DNA from 2 places in the Brevibacterium sp. Marseille-P9724 genome. Region 1 is predicted to be linked to the other one. Evidence: riboswitches for the same ligand, from Rfam matches in the RefSeq annotation. Region 1 holds a riboswitch; the other holds the start of a gene.
What was found. A riboswitch is a leader RNA that binds a small molecule or an ion and turns the genes downstream of it on or off. The one in region 1 is predicted to bind thiamine pyrophosphate.
Positions count from the first base shown of each region.

Region 2: another riboswitch for thiamine pyrophosphate. It lies ahead of thiM (hydroxyethylthiazole kinase); the one in region 1 lies ahead of GC119_RS08310 (FAD-dependent oxidoreductase).

Region 1 covers NZ_LR722996.1:5,891-13,176, forward strand. Annotated here, with positions in the region: gene GC119_RS11275 (zinc finger domain-containing protein) at 1-127, shown strand, start outside; gene GC119_RS11080 (roadblock/LC7 domain-containing protein) at 228-1,193, opposite strand; gene GC119_RS08305 (ATP-binding cassette domain-containing protein) at 1,190-2,752, opposite strand; TPP riboswitch at 2,991-3,097, shown strand; gene GC119_RS08310 (FAD-dependent oxidoreductase) at 3,083-4,204, shown strand; gene thiS (sulfur carrier protein ThiS) at 4,201-4,437, shown strand; gene GC119_RS08320 (thiazole synthase) at 4,439-5,251, shown strand; gene GC119_RS08325 (ThiF family adenylyltransferase) at 5,248-6,312, shown strand; gene smc (chromosome segregation protein SMC) at 6,340-7,286, shown strand, end outside.
Region 2 covers NZ_LR722999.1:3,422-10,707, forward strand. Annotated here, with positions in the region: gene GC119_RS09805 (GuaB3 family IMP dehydrogenase-related protein) at 1-937, opposite strand, end outside; gene GC119_RS09810 (TenA family protein) at 994-1,767, opposite strand; gene thiD (bifunctional hydroxymethylpyrimidine kinase/phosphomethylpyrimidine kinase) at 1,880-2,779, opposite strand; gene thiE (thiamine phosphate synthase) at 2,776-3,474, opposite strand; gene thiM (hydroxyethylthiazole kinase) at 3,471-4,328, opposite strand; TPP riboswitch at 4,316-4,409, opposite strand; gene guaB (IMP dehydrogenase) at 4,601-6,121, opposite strand; gene GC119_RS09835 (HsmA family protein) at 6,316-6,726, shown strand; gene GC119_RS09840 (pseudouridine synthase) at 6,733-7,286, opposite strand, start outside.

The DNA of each region.
Region 1 (7,286 bases):
CCTCGGCGTCTACGGAAAAGCCGGCACCGCGTGTACCCGCTGCGGTGAAACTGTGCGCAGCAGCACGATCGCCGGGCGCACATCCCACTGGTGTCCCGCCTGCCAGAAACCGCAGCGGCGGTACTGAACCGCAACCATACGAAAACCGATAGCAAAAGGGCCTGTGGGGACAGCGGACGCTGCTCCCACAGGCCCTTTTGCTCAAGCAGTTCGGGCTGAACCTCGGATCAGACTGAGATCTGCTCGGAAAGCTTGCGCAGCTTGTGGCGTGCGAGTGCCAGGTTCGCGTGACGGCGGTCCAGGACGAGGTAGATGAACAGGCCTTCTGTTGCCGAAGTGTTGAGAACGCTCAGCAGGTGGTACTGCGATTCGAGCGTAATCATGATGTCTTCGATGTGCTCGTTGATGCCCAGGTCGGCGATGGTGGCAAGCTTTGCGCGAATAACATTCGAGTTGCCGGCAGCGGCGACGTTGAGGTCAAAGTTCGGGCTGCCGCCGGTTCCAAGCTCCATGCCCGAGGCGATGTCGACGATTGCGGCACCCGTAGCGCCTTCGATTTCGAGGAGGCTGCGAAGCGACGCCTGAATATTTGCTGACATAGTGTTCTCTTTCGTTTCTGACCGAGGATCGGTCTCCTCGGAAGAAGAATCGTCGAAGTGCTCAGTTCCTTCAGAGCTCTGCAGGAACTGAGGTCCTTCGTTATTGGCACTAGTAGTATAACCGCGCACTTCAGTGAACAACGGCGTGGGTTCGGCCGAAAGGTCCTCTGCGGGGCTTTCGGTGGTGTAGGTCTCAGCTGGGAGATCCTGTTCGCCTGCGTTGTCAAAGGTTATCGCAAAATGGTCGCGGGGTGGGTCGTCGGCGCTTTCTGCTTCAACTGGCGGGGGATCATCAGGAGTGTCTGGGTAGTCAACTTCGAAAGATTCAGGGGCGTCGTAGTCGTCCAGGTCGGTGTGAAAGGCGCGCCCGGGGCCCGGCGGTTCTTCCTGCCACGGCCGCACTGGATAGTTTGAACCGGCAGCGACCTGAGGCTGTAGGGCGCCGTAGTGGTGGCCGGTCTGCGGAGAGGCTGGCGTGGGGGTATCTGAGTTCGGCGGGGTCTGCATCACGTGTGAAATATCGGGCACATAGGGTTCGTCAGTCTGCACTTCATCTCGCTGCTGTGGTGAGCGGCGAAGAAAGTTGAAACTCATTCAATCTCACCTTGAACACCAGCGTCGGTGGTCTCCTCGGCGGTTTCTTCGGTGTTCGATGACGAGCGTCGCTTGCTTGTTGTGCGGAACGGGGTGTAGCCCAGGGCGATCATCATGATTGTGTCTTCTGTGAAGCTGTCGGTCTCGTGCGGGCCGATGAGCCTGTTTTCGCGCATAACAGCGACTCTGTCGCTCAGGGCGAGCAGTTCGCTGATATCGGATGACAGCAGGACGCAGGCGCTGCCGCGGCTGGTGACCTCTTCCAGGAGCTTGTACACGGCCTGGCGCGAAAGTTCGTCAACTCCGCGGGTGGGCTGGTTGAGCACGAAGATGTTCGCATCGCTGTGCAGGGACTTGGCGACAGCGAGCTTCTGCTGGTCGCCTCCGGACAGTTCGCCGACCTTGCGGTGAATGCTCGGAGTTTTGACCCGCAGCTCCTGGAGGGTGCTGACGAGTTCCCTGAAGCTCTGGACCTGGTCGGTGAACGACTGATCGTCTTCGTCGATTTTGGAGTACTCGGACGCGAGGTTATTGCCTTCGCCGTAGTCAACCTGACCGTCAGTTTCTCCCAGGGTGAAGATTCCCGCCCGCAGTGCATCTTCCGGGCTGGAGAAGCTCTTCTCTTCGCCGTTGACGACAATCGTGCCGGAGGTGTGGGCAGCCTTGCCGCTGATGATGTCGGCCAGCTGTTCCACACCGGATCGGCGCAGTCCCGTGATGCCGAAGATCTCACCCTTGTGGAGGGAGAACGTGGTCGGTGAGAGCTTGTCGTCGAGGGCGACATCCTCGAACCGCAGGATCTCATCGCCGATCTCGCCGCGCTTCTTGGTGGGAACGGGAGCTTCGGTATCGAAGATTTCGACTGTGATCGTGTCGCGGTCAGCTTCGCGGGGAACCAGGATTGAGCGAAGCCTGCCGTCTCTGATCACTGCAATGCGGTTCGACAGTGACTGCAGTTCGTCCAGGCGGTGGGAAACATAGATGATGGCGCGGCCCTGCTTGGACAGGCGGATGATGAGGTCGTGCACCAGCGAGATTTCGTGGTCGTTGAAGGAAGCAGAAACCTCATCCAGCAGGATCAGGGCCGTTTCCTCGTTGGCCAGCCGCAGGATCTCCACCATTGTGCGCTCGGCCTGAACAAGGTCGCGCATCTGCTCGTCAGCAGAGATGGCAACCCCGTTGTCTTCCAGGAGGCGGGTTGCTTCAGCGCGCTTTTCCTCATCCGTGAGCTTCGACAGGTACGAGGTGCGGAACATCGCGTGGTAGACGGTCTGGTCCTCATCCACCGAGATGCGCTGAGGGATGTAGCCGACGCCGATGGCTCGGGCCTCGGCTTCGGTTTCCGGGGCGAACTTCTCATCTGCGAGGGTGATCGTGCCCTCGTCGGGGATGATGCCGCCGGAAAGAACCTTCAGAAGTGTAGATTTGCCGGCGCCGTTGGCACCGACAATGCCGAGAATCTCGCCCCGCTGCAGCGTGAATGAAAAATCATCGAGAGCGGTTTGAGACCCGTGTTTGACAGTCAGCCCCTCAACCGTCAAAACAACATCGCTGGTCATTAAGCCTCCACTTCATTGCAGATTCAGTGTTCGTGCCCGTGCCTGGTGCCGTGCCAGATCCCCCGAATGTGCGGAGTTTCGGTACGGCGTACGCGAAAGGCAGTCTACACGTGTTCGCAAGACCGCCGACGCTTTTAAGCGGAGAGCCTACATATTTCTTAATGAGGCTTGTTTCTTCCGGACCTTGCCAGCGGTGCTTCCTCAGCTTTTGCTCCGTCACCGCGGGCGGCTTACTCTGAGGGCGGTTCATGGGAGCCGGGACACGCCCGGCTGAGAGGGCGAAGCGGCCGACCATCAGCACTCGAAGCGGATCATGCCGACGTGAGGAGAATGGTGAAGACAGCGGTCATCGGGGCGGGAATTCTCGGACTCGCCACAGCTGTGCGGCTGAAGCGCCGCGGTCATGACATCACTGTCTTCGACCCCGAACCGGCGTTGGGAGCATCTTATGCGGCCGCCGGCATGCTCGCCCCAGTCGCCGAAGTCCAGTTCGGCCAGGACGGTCTGCTGCCGACTATGCAGAAGGCCCTCGAGGAATACCCGGAGTTTCTGAAAATGCTCGGTGTTGCCCCGGAGGCTGTCGGCTTTGAAACTGCGGGAACACTCCTGGTGGCAGCAGACTCCGGAGATCGCGAACACCTTGAGCGGATGGAGCGGGCCTACGCCGCACGCGGTCTGACATTCAATCACCTGCCCGGAAGCGGGCTCGCCCGCCTTGAGTCCGGTCTGGCGCCCGGCCTGGCAGCCGGAGCCGAAATCCCCGGTGACCTCCGCATCGACCCTCGCCGGCTCATGGAGGTCATGCTCGGCGCACTGGAGTCGAGTCCCGTGGTCCGCCAGCGCGTCACCCGCATTGCCGGGGCGACAGTGGAAACCGCCGACGGCAGACAGCACCCATTCGACACGACTGTCGTGGCAGCGGGCATGGGCATCGCCGGGATCGCGGGCCTGCCCGAAGATGCCAAGCCGACCCTGCGCCCCGTATACGGAGACGTCATCCGCGTGCGCACCCCCGACAGCCGCCTGCGCTTCGGTCCGCTTGTGCAGCGGACAGTCCGCGCCGTGGTCGCAGGCCGAAGCGTCTACATTGTGCCGCGGGCAAACGGCGAAATCGTCATCGGCGCATCCGTGCGCGAAGACCGCCCTGAAACCGACCTGGGCAGTGTTGCAGACCTCCTGGCTGACGCCGTCACCGTCGTTCCCGGTCTGCGCGACTGCGACCTCGTTGACGTGACAACCCGCGCCCGCCCGACAGCCGAAGACGACATGCCGGTGGTCACACGGACCGAGGTGCCCTGCCACTCGTCAGCAGGACCGGAAGCGAACCCCGCTGGCACCTCGGCGGTTGTCGTCGCAGGAGGACTGTCCCGCCACGGAATCCTTTTGACCCCTTATATTTCCCGCTTGGCGGCCCAGGCCGCCGAGACCCACCCGGAAGGAAAAATCCCATGAGCATCACGGTCAACGGCACAGTGCAGGAACTCGAAGGCAGGCTCACGGTGCTTGACGTCGTGGCCCGCACGACCAACACGCAGCTCAAAGCCGACGGAACACCCGCCGACGGCAGCCGACCGGGCATCGCGGCAGCACTCAACGGCGCTGTCGTGCCGCGCGCACGCTGGGTGCGAACGGAAGTAGAAGACGGTGCCGTCATCGACATCGTCACAGCAGTGCAGGGAGGCTGACGTGCAGCCGCTGACAATCGGACCGACCACTCTGACATCCCGGCTGATCATGGGAACCGGCGGGGCAGTCGACCACGCGAACCTGCGTGCCGCCCTGCAGGAGTCCGGGACCGAACTGACTACCGTCGCCATGCGCCGCTACAGCCCCACAGAAGCCGGTTCGCTGTTTGCCATGCTGTCCGACCTGGACATCAAGGTGCTGCCGAACACCGCCGGATGCTACACCGCGGCGGACGCAGTGCTCACCGCCGAACTCGCCCGGGAAGCCTGCGAAACCCCGCTGGTGAAAGTTGAAGTCATCGCAGACGAAAAAACCCTCCTGCCGGATGTCATTGCAACGCTGGAAGCCACCGAAATGCTCGCCGAGCGCGGCTTCGTACCCTACGTCTACACCTCGGACGACCCGGCTGTAGCCAAGCGGCTCGAATCCGCCGGGGCTGCGGCCGTCATGCCGCTGGGTGCCCCGATCGGGTCCGGTCTGGGCATTCTCAATCCGCACAACATCGAACTCATCTGCTCGCGCGCCTCTGTTCCCGTTGTGCTGGACGCCGGGATCGGCACCGCGTCCGAGGCGTCGCTGGCAATGGAGTTGGGCTGCTCGGCTGTTCTTCTGGCAAGTGCGGTCACGCGTGCAGAAGACCCCGTCGCCATGGCAAGGGCTATGCGCTTGGCCGTCGAAGCCGGCGGCTGGGCCCGAAGCGCCGGCAGGATCCCCACGCGCCGACACGGTGCTGTTGCATCGAGCAGCTTCGACGGGCTTGTCACCGGCCATGATCCGGCCGAAGGATTCCGCGGAATGGGGGTCACGCAGTGAGCGATAACACGCCGCTTGGACTGACACCGGAGGATGCTGAGCGTTTCCGCAGGCAGATGGGCCTGGCCGGCTTCGGTGAACAAGGCCAGGCCCGGCTGCTGAAGTCTCGGGTCGCGGTTGTCGGTGCGGGAGGACTCGGAGCGCCTGTGATGCAGTATTTGGCCGCCGCGGGGGTTGGCCACCTCGAAATCATTGATGACGATGTTGTCGAACGCAGCAATCTGCACCGCCAGGTCATCCACTCCGAATCCGACATCGGCAGGCTGAAAGCCGAATCTGCAGCCGATGTGTGCCGCGGTTTGTTCCCCGGAATCGAACTGACCCTGCACACCGACCGGCTGACAGCCAAGAACGCCCTGCACGTGCTGCGGGATGCTGACCTTGTCATAGACGGCACCGACAGCTTCGATTCCCGCTACCTCATCTCCGATGCGTGCGAAATGCTGCGCAAACCCGTCATCCAGGGATCGGTGCTGCGCTTTTCGGGCCAGGTGGGCGTCTTCTGGGCGGGCAAGACCGGCACCTACCGCGACCTCTACCCAGAAGCCCCTGACGCCGGATCCACACCCACGTGTGCGGAAGCCGGAGTCATCGGGGTGCTGCCGGGAATCATCGGGACGCTGATGACGATGGAGGCCATCAAGCTTCTGGCCGGCGTGGGCGAACCAGCACTCGGCTCCGTTCTCATCTATGACGGGCTGGCCAGCACAATGCGAACCCTCACCGTTGCCGCTGACCCGGAGCGGGCACCGGTCGACCACCTCGACTCCGCCGCCGTCATCACCCCGGCCGCCCTCGAAGCGCGCCTGCGGGCAGGCCAGCCCACCCTGCTGATCGACGTGCGCGAAGCCCGCGAATACGCCGCAGGGACCATTCCCGGAGCGCACAGTGTTCCGCTCAGCGCTCTCCTGGAAGGGGCACAGCTTCCGAAGTCCGATGCGCCGCTGACGGTGCTGTTCTGTCAGGCCGGTGTGCGCTCGCTGCAGGCACTCGACATTCTCAAAGCCAGGGGAATGCACGAAGGCGCGGCCAGTCTTGTCGGCGGCATAAACGCGGTTTGAGGCGGTTTGGCGGCTATGCTGATCTGAATGTTCCTCAAAACCCTGTCGATGCGCGGCTTCAAGTCGTTCGCGTCTGCCACCCGGCTCGAACTCGAACCGGGCATCACGTGTGTGGTCGGACCAAACGGTTCGGGCAAGTCGAACGTCGTCGACGCGCTCGCGTGGGTCATGGGAGAACAGGGTGCGAAGAACCTCCGAGGCGGAAAAATGGAGGACGTCATCTTCGCCGGCACTTCGAAGCGGCAGGCGCTGGGCCGAGCCGAAGTCAGTCTGACGATTGACAACGCCGACGGGGCCATCCCGATCGACTACACGGAAGTCACCATCAGCCGCACGCTGTTTCGCTCCGGCGGCAGCGAATACGCCGTCAACGGCGCACCGGCGCGCCTGCTGGATATTCAGGAGCTGCTGTCCGATTCCGGTCTGGGCAAAGAAATGCACGTGATCGTCGGCCAGGGACAGCTGGACCAGGTTCTGCACGCCGATCCGTTTGAGCGCCGCGGGATCATCGAAGAGGCCGCGGGCGTTCTCAAACACCGCAGGCGCAAAGAAAAAGCCGTCCGCAAACTCAACGGCCTGCAGACCAACCTCGACCGTCTGCAGGACCTGCGTGCAGAACTGGCCCGGCAGCTGGGTCCGCTGGGCAAACAGGCACGTGCCGCACAGCGGGCCGCGACCGTGCAGGCCGAGCTGCGCGACGCAAGTGCTCGCCTGCTGGCCGACGACATCGTCCAAACACAGGCAGCGCTGCAGAACACGGGAAACGCGCGGGAAGAATCCCAACAGCGGCAGGTCGTGCAAGCGCGCATTGAACAGCTCGAACAGGACATTGCCGAAGCACGCGCTTCGGCAGTGAAAGCAGAACAGGACAACGACCGGCTGGCCCAGCTGCTGCGCAGACTCGGCCGGACCGCCACGCGAGCCACAGCGGCAGCCGGCCGCGCCCGCGACCGCGTGGAGTTTCTGCGCACGCC
Region 2 (7,286 bases), on a different contig from region 1:
GCGGGAGTTCCGGGTGGTGGGCTTCTGCACCCCAGTGGAAGCCCTGACCGGGGGCTTCTTCGGCCCGGGACAGGGCTGAGCCGAGCATGACGGCGTCAGCGCCCATGGCGAAGGCCTTGACGATCGAACCGGTGGAGCCCAGTCCGCCGTCGGCGATCACGTGCACGTAGCGGCCGCCGGATTCGTCCATGTAGTCGCGGCGGGCAGCCTGGACGTCGGCGATTGCCGTGGCCATGGGCACCTGAATGCCGAGAGTGTGGCGGGTGGTGGATGCTGCACCGCCTCCGAAGCCCACCAGCACCCCGGCGGCACCGGTGCGCATGAGGTGCAGGGCAGGTGTGTAGGCGCTGACACCGCCGACGATCACGGGGACGTCGAGTTCGTAGATGAACTGTTTGAGGTTGAGCGGGTCGGTTGTGTTGGACACGTGTTCGGCGGAGACCGTGGTGCCGCGGATGACGAAAAGGTCAACCCCGGCGTCGACGACGGTCTGGTAAAACTCCTGGGTCCGCTGCGGTGTGAGCGCACCGGCAACGGTCACACCGGCTTCGCGGATCTGCGCCAGGCGGGCCGTGATGAGTTCGGCCTTGATGGGTTCGCGGTAGATCTCCTGCATGCGCTCGGTGGCGCGCTGGTCGTCGAGACCTGCGATTTCGTCAAGCAGCGGCTGGGGGTCTTCGTAGCGAGTCCACAGACCTTCGAGGTCGAGCACACCGAGCATGCCGAGTCGGCCCAGAGCAATGGCTGTTGTCGGGCTGACGACAGAGTCCATGGGTGCGGCAAGGTAGGGCAGGTCGAACTGGAAGGCGTCGATCTGCCAGTGGAGTGAAACATCCCGGGGATCGCGGGTGCGCCGCGAGGGGATAACCGCTACGTCGTCTAGTGAATAGGCCCTGCGTCCGCGCTTTCCGCGGCCGATTTCCAACTCTGTGCTCACGTATCCCAGCTTATCCCAGCGCACTGACGCGGTGCGGGTGGGCGGCACCTCGTCAATCAGGGCTTCGGCGTCGTCCAGTCCTCGTAGACGTGGGCGCTGGCCCAGAAGTGCAGTTCGTACAGGCTGGCCTGTTCGAACACGGCCTTCATTTCGGCGCGCATTACCGGGGTGGCCTGTTCCATTTCGCGTTCGAGGATCGCAACGGCTCCGCGGGTGGCTTCGTCGAATTCGGGGCTGTCGTACATGGTGATCCACGAAGCGAAGGGGTGCCCGTCGAGGTTGGATCCGGCTTTCTTCATGAGCACCTTGCCGATGTGGGCGTACACCCAGAAGCACGGCAGCACACCGGCGACACCCACCTCGTAGGGGCGCAGTGCGGCTGTGGCCATGAGGAATGACACGTAGCCCAGGGAAGTGGGACTGGCGATGACGGTTTCGGCGTCACGGCCTTCGTCCGAGCCGCGCTCACCGTGGCGCAGACCGCGAGCCTGCGCGGTTTCCTGCTGGATTTCCCTGACCAGCGGGGCGAAGCCCTCGTCTGCGAAGACGGCTTCGTGGAGTTCGTTTTCGGCAACAACGGCTTCTGATGTCGCTCCTGCCCAGAACTCCATGTCGTCGTTGCGGGAGGACTTGCTCGACAGCTGGGCCATTGCCCGGCCGTAGCCGTCCAGGTAGACCTCGTCCTGCAGCAGGTAGTGGACGAAGACCTTCGGGTCGAGGCTGCCGTCCGAGAGCTGTTCGATGAAGGGCAGGGCTTCGATGTCGTTGATGATGGGGGCCACGTGTTCCCAGAGTTCACGGCTGTGGGGGCCTGCGATGAATTCGCTCATTGTGTCTCCTGACAGTCGTTTTGCGGTCGTTGTTCCGCTTCGGTCTATTGCAGGGGTGCGCTGATGTGCTCAGCACTGTGCGGACACTGCTGCAGCGTTCAGTGCTCTGCGCTCAGCGGGTGATGTCGACAATGTGGTCGACCGGCCCGTGGGCACCGTCGGAGTTCAGCGACAGCTGCCAGTCGGCTGCGCTGCCGATGGCGCGGGCCAGGTAGTCAAGTGCCGCACCGACGGCATCCCCCAGCGCCTCCCCGCTCGAAGCGCCCGCAGGGTCTTCTCCCGCAGCCTCCAGGGCGTGCCTGCGGTGGGCGACCTCTGCGGCTATGGCCGCCGAAAGCGTGCAGCCGGTGCCGTGGGTGTTGGCCGAAAAGACGCGCGGGTGGCTGAATTCGCGCCACGCGATGTCGTCGCCTTCGGCAACCGCGAGGATGTCTGTGACGATGGAGTCTGCTGCGTGCCCGCCTTTGAGAAGCACGGCCCTCGGCCCCATTTTCAGCAGGCGGGCGGCCTGTTCACGCATCTGTGCGGGAGTGCCGGCTTCGTCTTGTTCATCCCCCAGCAGGAGTGCTGCTTCAGGCAGGTTGGGAGTGATGAGACCGGCTTGCGGCAGCAGAGCAGTGCGCACCGCGTCGATTGCGCTCTCTGCCAGCAGTCGGTGGCCGGAGGTTGCGACCATGACGGGGTCGACCACCAAAAAGCCCAGTCTGCCGGCCGCCGCATAGTCTGCCGTGGTCTGCACGAGTTCCGGTGTGCCTAGCATGCCGGATTTGCTCGCGTCAACGTGGATGTCATCGACGACCGAATCGAACTGGTCGATTACGAAGTCGTGGTCGATCTCGTAGATGCGGCTGACTCCGTGGGTGTTCTGCGCTACGAGGGCCGTGATGATGCTGGCTCCATATGCGCCGCGAGCCGTGAAGGTTTTCAGATCCGCCTGGATTCCCGCACCGCCGGAAGGGTCGGTGCCGGCGATGGTGACGGCGACGGGAGGACGATGGTCTGCTGCGGTCATAAGCTTTCTCCTGTGTAGGCCGCCAGAATGTCCCGGGCTGCTCCGGCCGGGTTTGTTGCGGTCATGATGGCTGACACAACGCAGATTCCCGCGGCACCCGTACCGCGCAGCGCTGCGGCGTTGTGGTCTTTGATCCCGCCGATGGCAAATGCGGGCAGGCCCGCTTTTCCGGCGCGGTCGCGGAAACCTTCCGGGCCGATGGCACTGCGTCCGGTCTCTTTGGTCTGGGTGGCGTACACCGGCCCGATGCCGACCAGATCGACGTTCTGGCTTCGAGCGCGCGCAAAGTGTTCGGGCTCCTGGGCTGAAACACCCAGCAGCGGTTCCGCACCGATGCGCTGGCGCACATCGTCTGCCGACATGTCGCCTTGACCCACGTGCACGTGGACTTTTCTGCCGCGCTCCAGAAGGCGGGCTGCGACATCGACGCGGTCATTGACGAAGACGGGGACGTCAGTTTTGATGCTGTGCTCAGCGCGTGCGCGCTCAACGGCATCGAGCACGCTCAGGGTGAGCTTTTCGAAGCCTGCGTCGTCAATGTGCTTATCGCGCACCTGCACGATGCCCACTCCCCCGGCAACTGCCTGGGCGACGGTCTCGGCCACCGTGCGCCCGGCGCTTTCGGCCATGGCGGTGTCAGTGACCAGGTAGAGGTCGGTGCGGTAGTCGGACAGGCGGTCCAGTGGTGCGCTCATGCGGTTCCTCCCGTTGTCCACGCGGTCTCAATGCGGGCCAGGTCGTCTGGCCCCACGGCGTGCAGGCCATCGAGGAAGTGCGCGGCGAATGTTCCGGGTCCGCTGGCTTGTGTGTGGGCTGCCTGGGCGGCCGAGGTGAAGTGCAGGTGCGCTGCTGCCGCGGCCATGCCTGTTCTCACCCGGGGGCTGAGGTCCTGTGTCTGCCGGGTGTGGGCAGCTGTCGCGGCGTAGGCGGCGGTAAGCGCTCCGAGCGAGCACCCGGTGCCGATGACGCTGGGCATATAGGGACTGCCGCCTGTGATCGTCACGGTGTGGGTTGCGGAGTCGTCGGCGAACACAATGGCGTCAGACTCCCCAGAAACGGCGGCGACAATGCCGGCCTGGGCGAGGCTTGCCGCGGCTGCCAGGGCGTCGTCGACTGAGTGCGTTGAGTCGGTTCCGCGGGCGCTGCCGGACTGCTGGGCCAGGCCGATGATTTCGGAGGCATTGCCGCGCACAATGGCCGGGCCGCTGTTCAGAGCGCGCATAATCCTGGAGGTGCGGTGCGCGGAAATCCCAAAGCCCACGGGGTCGAGCACCCACGGTTTGCCGGACTGAGCGAAAGTGTCGATGGCACCGTCAGCTGACAGGTACTGGTGCGATGTTGGTGTGCCGAAGTTGATGAGCAGGCCGTCTGCGATTTCGGCGAAGTCTGCAGCGTCGGCTTCATGATCGATCATGGCGGGGCTGGCACCTGCCGCCAAAAGCACATTTGCGGCGAACTGCTGAACGACCGTGTTCACAATGCACTGCACGAGCGGCGTGCGCTGCCGCAGAGTTTCAAGCAGTGCGCCCGCATAGTCTTTGAGTTCCATGACATCCCTTCGCTGGTCCTAACCACACAGGTTCAACGGGTTAATCTCAGCCGCCGCGTGGCGGCACCCCGTGTCACTTCGCTCACCCTAACACCCACCCCTGACACAGACCGACAGCGCAAGCCCACGACGCAGACCCAATCCTGTACCGCAGACCAGCGCAGCGGGCCCGGCGGCCGCGACCTCCGCCTCGTGAGCAGACAGCTGTGCGCCCGGCCATAGGCACGGGCGCACAGAAGACGATCACAGACAGCCGGATCGGCTGCGGCGGATCAGTGGTAGTTGGGGGCTTCCTGGGTGATCTGAATGTCGTGCGGGTGGCTTTCCTTCAGACCCGCCGTGGTCAGGCGCACGAACTGGCCCTTGGCCTTCAGTTCGGCAATGGAGCGCGCACCCACGTAGAACATGGTCTGGCGCAGGCCGCCCGTGAGCTGATAGGCCACCTGGCGCAGCGGACCGCGGTAGGAAACGCGGCCCTCAATGCCTTCGGGCACAAGGTCGGTGTCGGTGACGACATCGGCCTGGAAGTAGCGGTCTTTGGAATAGGAGCGTCCCTTGCGCGGAGCCATAGCCCCAAGTGAGCCCATACCGCGGTATGCCTTGTACTGCTTGCCGTTGACCAGGATGAGTTCGCCGGGGCTTTCCTCACAGCCTGCCAGCAGCGAACCGAGCATGACCGAATCGGCACCGGCGACAAGAGCCTTGCCGATGTCGCCCGAATACTGCAGGCCGCCATCGCCGATGACCGGCACACCGGCTTCGCGGGCAGCCTGGTAGGCCAGGTTGATTGCGGTGACCTGCGGGACACCCACACCGGCGACAATGCGCGTGGTGCAGATGGAGCCCGGGCCCACACCCACCTTGATGGCGTCAGCCCCGGCGTCGATGAGCGCCTGAGCTCCCGCGCGGGTGGCCACATTGCCGCCGATGACCTGCACGTCCTTAAACGCCGGATCCTTTTTGAGCGACGTGATCATGTCGGTCACACCGCGGGCGTGGCCATTGGCGGTGTCGACCACCAGGACGTCCACACCTGCTTCGGCCAGCAGACCCGCCCGCTCAAAAGCATCGCCGTAGAAGCCGACCGCAGCACCCACGAGCAGGCGGCCTTCGCCGTCCTTTGAGGCGTTGGGGTATTCGTCGCGCTTGACGAAGTCCTTGACCGTTATAAGGCCCTGGATCTTGTTGTTCTCGTCAACCAGCGGAAGCTTTTCGATCTTGTGCTCCGCCAGCAGTTCGTAGGCCTTTTCGGCGGACACATTGTGGGGAGCGGTGATAAGCGGCATCTTCGTCATGATTTCGCCGACCGTGGTGGTGGCGAAGTCAGTGCGCGGCACAAAGCGGAGGTCGCGGTTGGTGATGATGCCCACGAGAGTGTTGTCATCATCAACCACCGGAAGGCCGGAAATGCGGTACTGACCGCACATGTGGTCAAGCTCTTCGAGTGACTTTTCAGCAGTGATCGTCACCGGATCGGTGATCATTCCCGATTCCGAGCGCTTCACATAGTCGACCTGAGCGGCCTGATCTTCTTTCGACAGGTTGCGGTGAATGATTCCCACACCGCCGAAGCGGGCCATGGCGATTGCCATGCGGGATTCCGTCACGGTGTCCATAGCGGCTGAGACCAGCGGAACCGCAATGTCGAGTTCGCGCGTCAGGCGAGTTTTCGTTGTGGCCTCCGACGGGATGACGTCTGTGTCTCCCGGCAGCAGCAGGACGTCGTCATAGGTCAGACCGGTAAGCGAAAACGGATCTTCTGCGTCTTTGAAATGCTGGTGAACCTCTGGCAAGAGAACCCTTCCTCCGGTAGAGACCATAACCGCGTGCCATTCGCATGACATCCGCGGTGTTTTTATGAACCTATCCTAAGGGGTTCGCGCTGGTCTTCCCGATGCGGGTGAAGCGCAGAATCAGCCGAAAGTATGACCCCGAATTCAGCTTTCTGCGCGATGTGCCGAAGAATTGAGCACGCCAAGCTGAAGGCATGCTGATTCTTGCGATTGTCCTCATTTCACTGGCACTGGTCTTCTACACGATCGGCGTGTGGGCCGAGCGTCTGAAGAAGACCCTCACCTGGCCGCACGTGGCCCTGTTCGGAATGGGTCTGCTCTTCGATGCGTCAGGGACCGAGGTGATGCGCCGCATTGCTGCCGCCGGCGCATCGACAATGTCGAACGCACCCGATGGTTCTCTCGCCCAGATTCTGTCGATCACCATGGCGATCACCGGCCTGATCGCGCTCATCCTCATGGCAGTGCACTTCTTCTGGGCTCTCATCGTGATGATCAAGGGCACCCAGCGGGCCAAGGCCGTCTTCCACAGATTCTCTGTCACTGTGTGGGCCATCTGGCTGGTCCCCTACCTGACAGGCATGGTGTCCTCAATGGTCGCCTGAGCACATTCACCGAGCCGGCCCCTCCGGCAGCGTGAGCGGGAAGTTCGACTGGAACTCCCGTTCCTTCCCGCTGAGCGGATCGGCAAAGCGCAGCCCGTCTGCCACCAGCTGCAGCGGGTCGGAGAAATCGTACGGGTCCGGTGCCCAATCGGCCGGGTAGACGGGATCACCCACCATCGGGACGCCCAGCCCGTTGAGGTGTACGCGCAGCTGGTGGGTCTTCCCGGTGACCGGCTCCAAGGCGAACTCTCCGATCGAGGTGAGCTCCGCCTCGTGAGCCGGCGTCGAGGCTTTCGGCCCTACGAGGGGTGCCGATTCCGGCGGAAGCCTGCGGGCAGCCCAGCCGCGGATGCCCTCGAACCGCAGGCGGGTTTCGGTGTTGGGGTTCCCGGGCAGTTCGACCACTTGGCGCTCGCCCTTGGTTTTGTGCAGGCGGGTGCGGCGGACGGCAGGCAGGGTCTCAGGGTCGAAGTCGGGCGGCAGCCAGGCGAGCGCGCGGTAGGTCTTGTGCACGCGGCGGTTTTGGAAGAGAACCTGGTAGGCGCCTCGGGTTTCGCGGC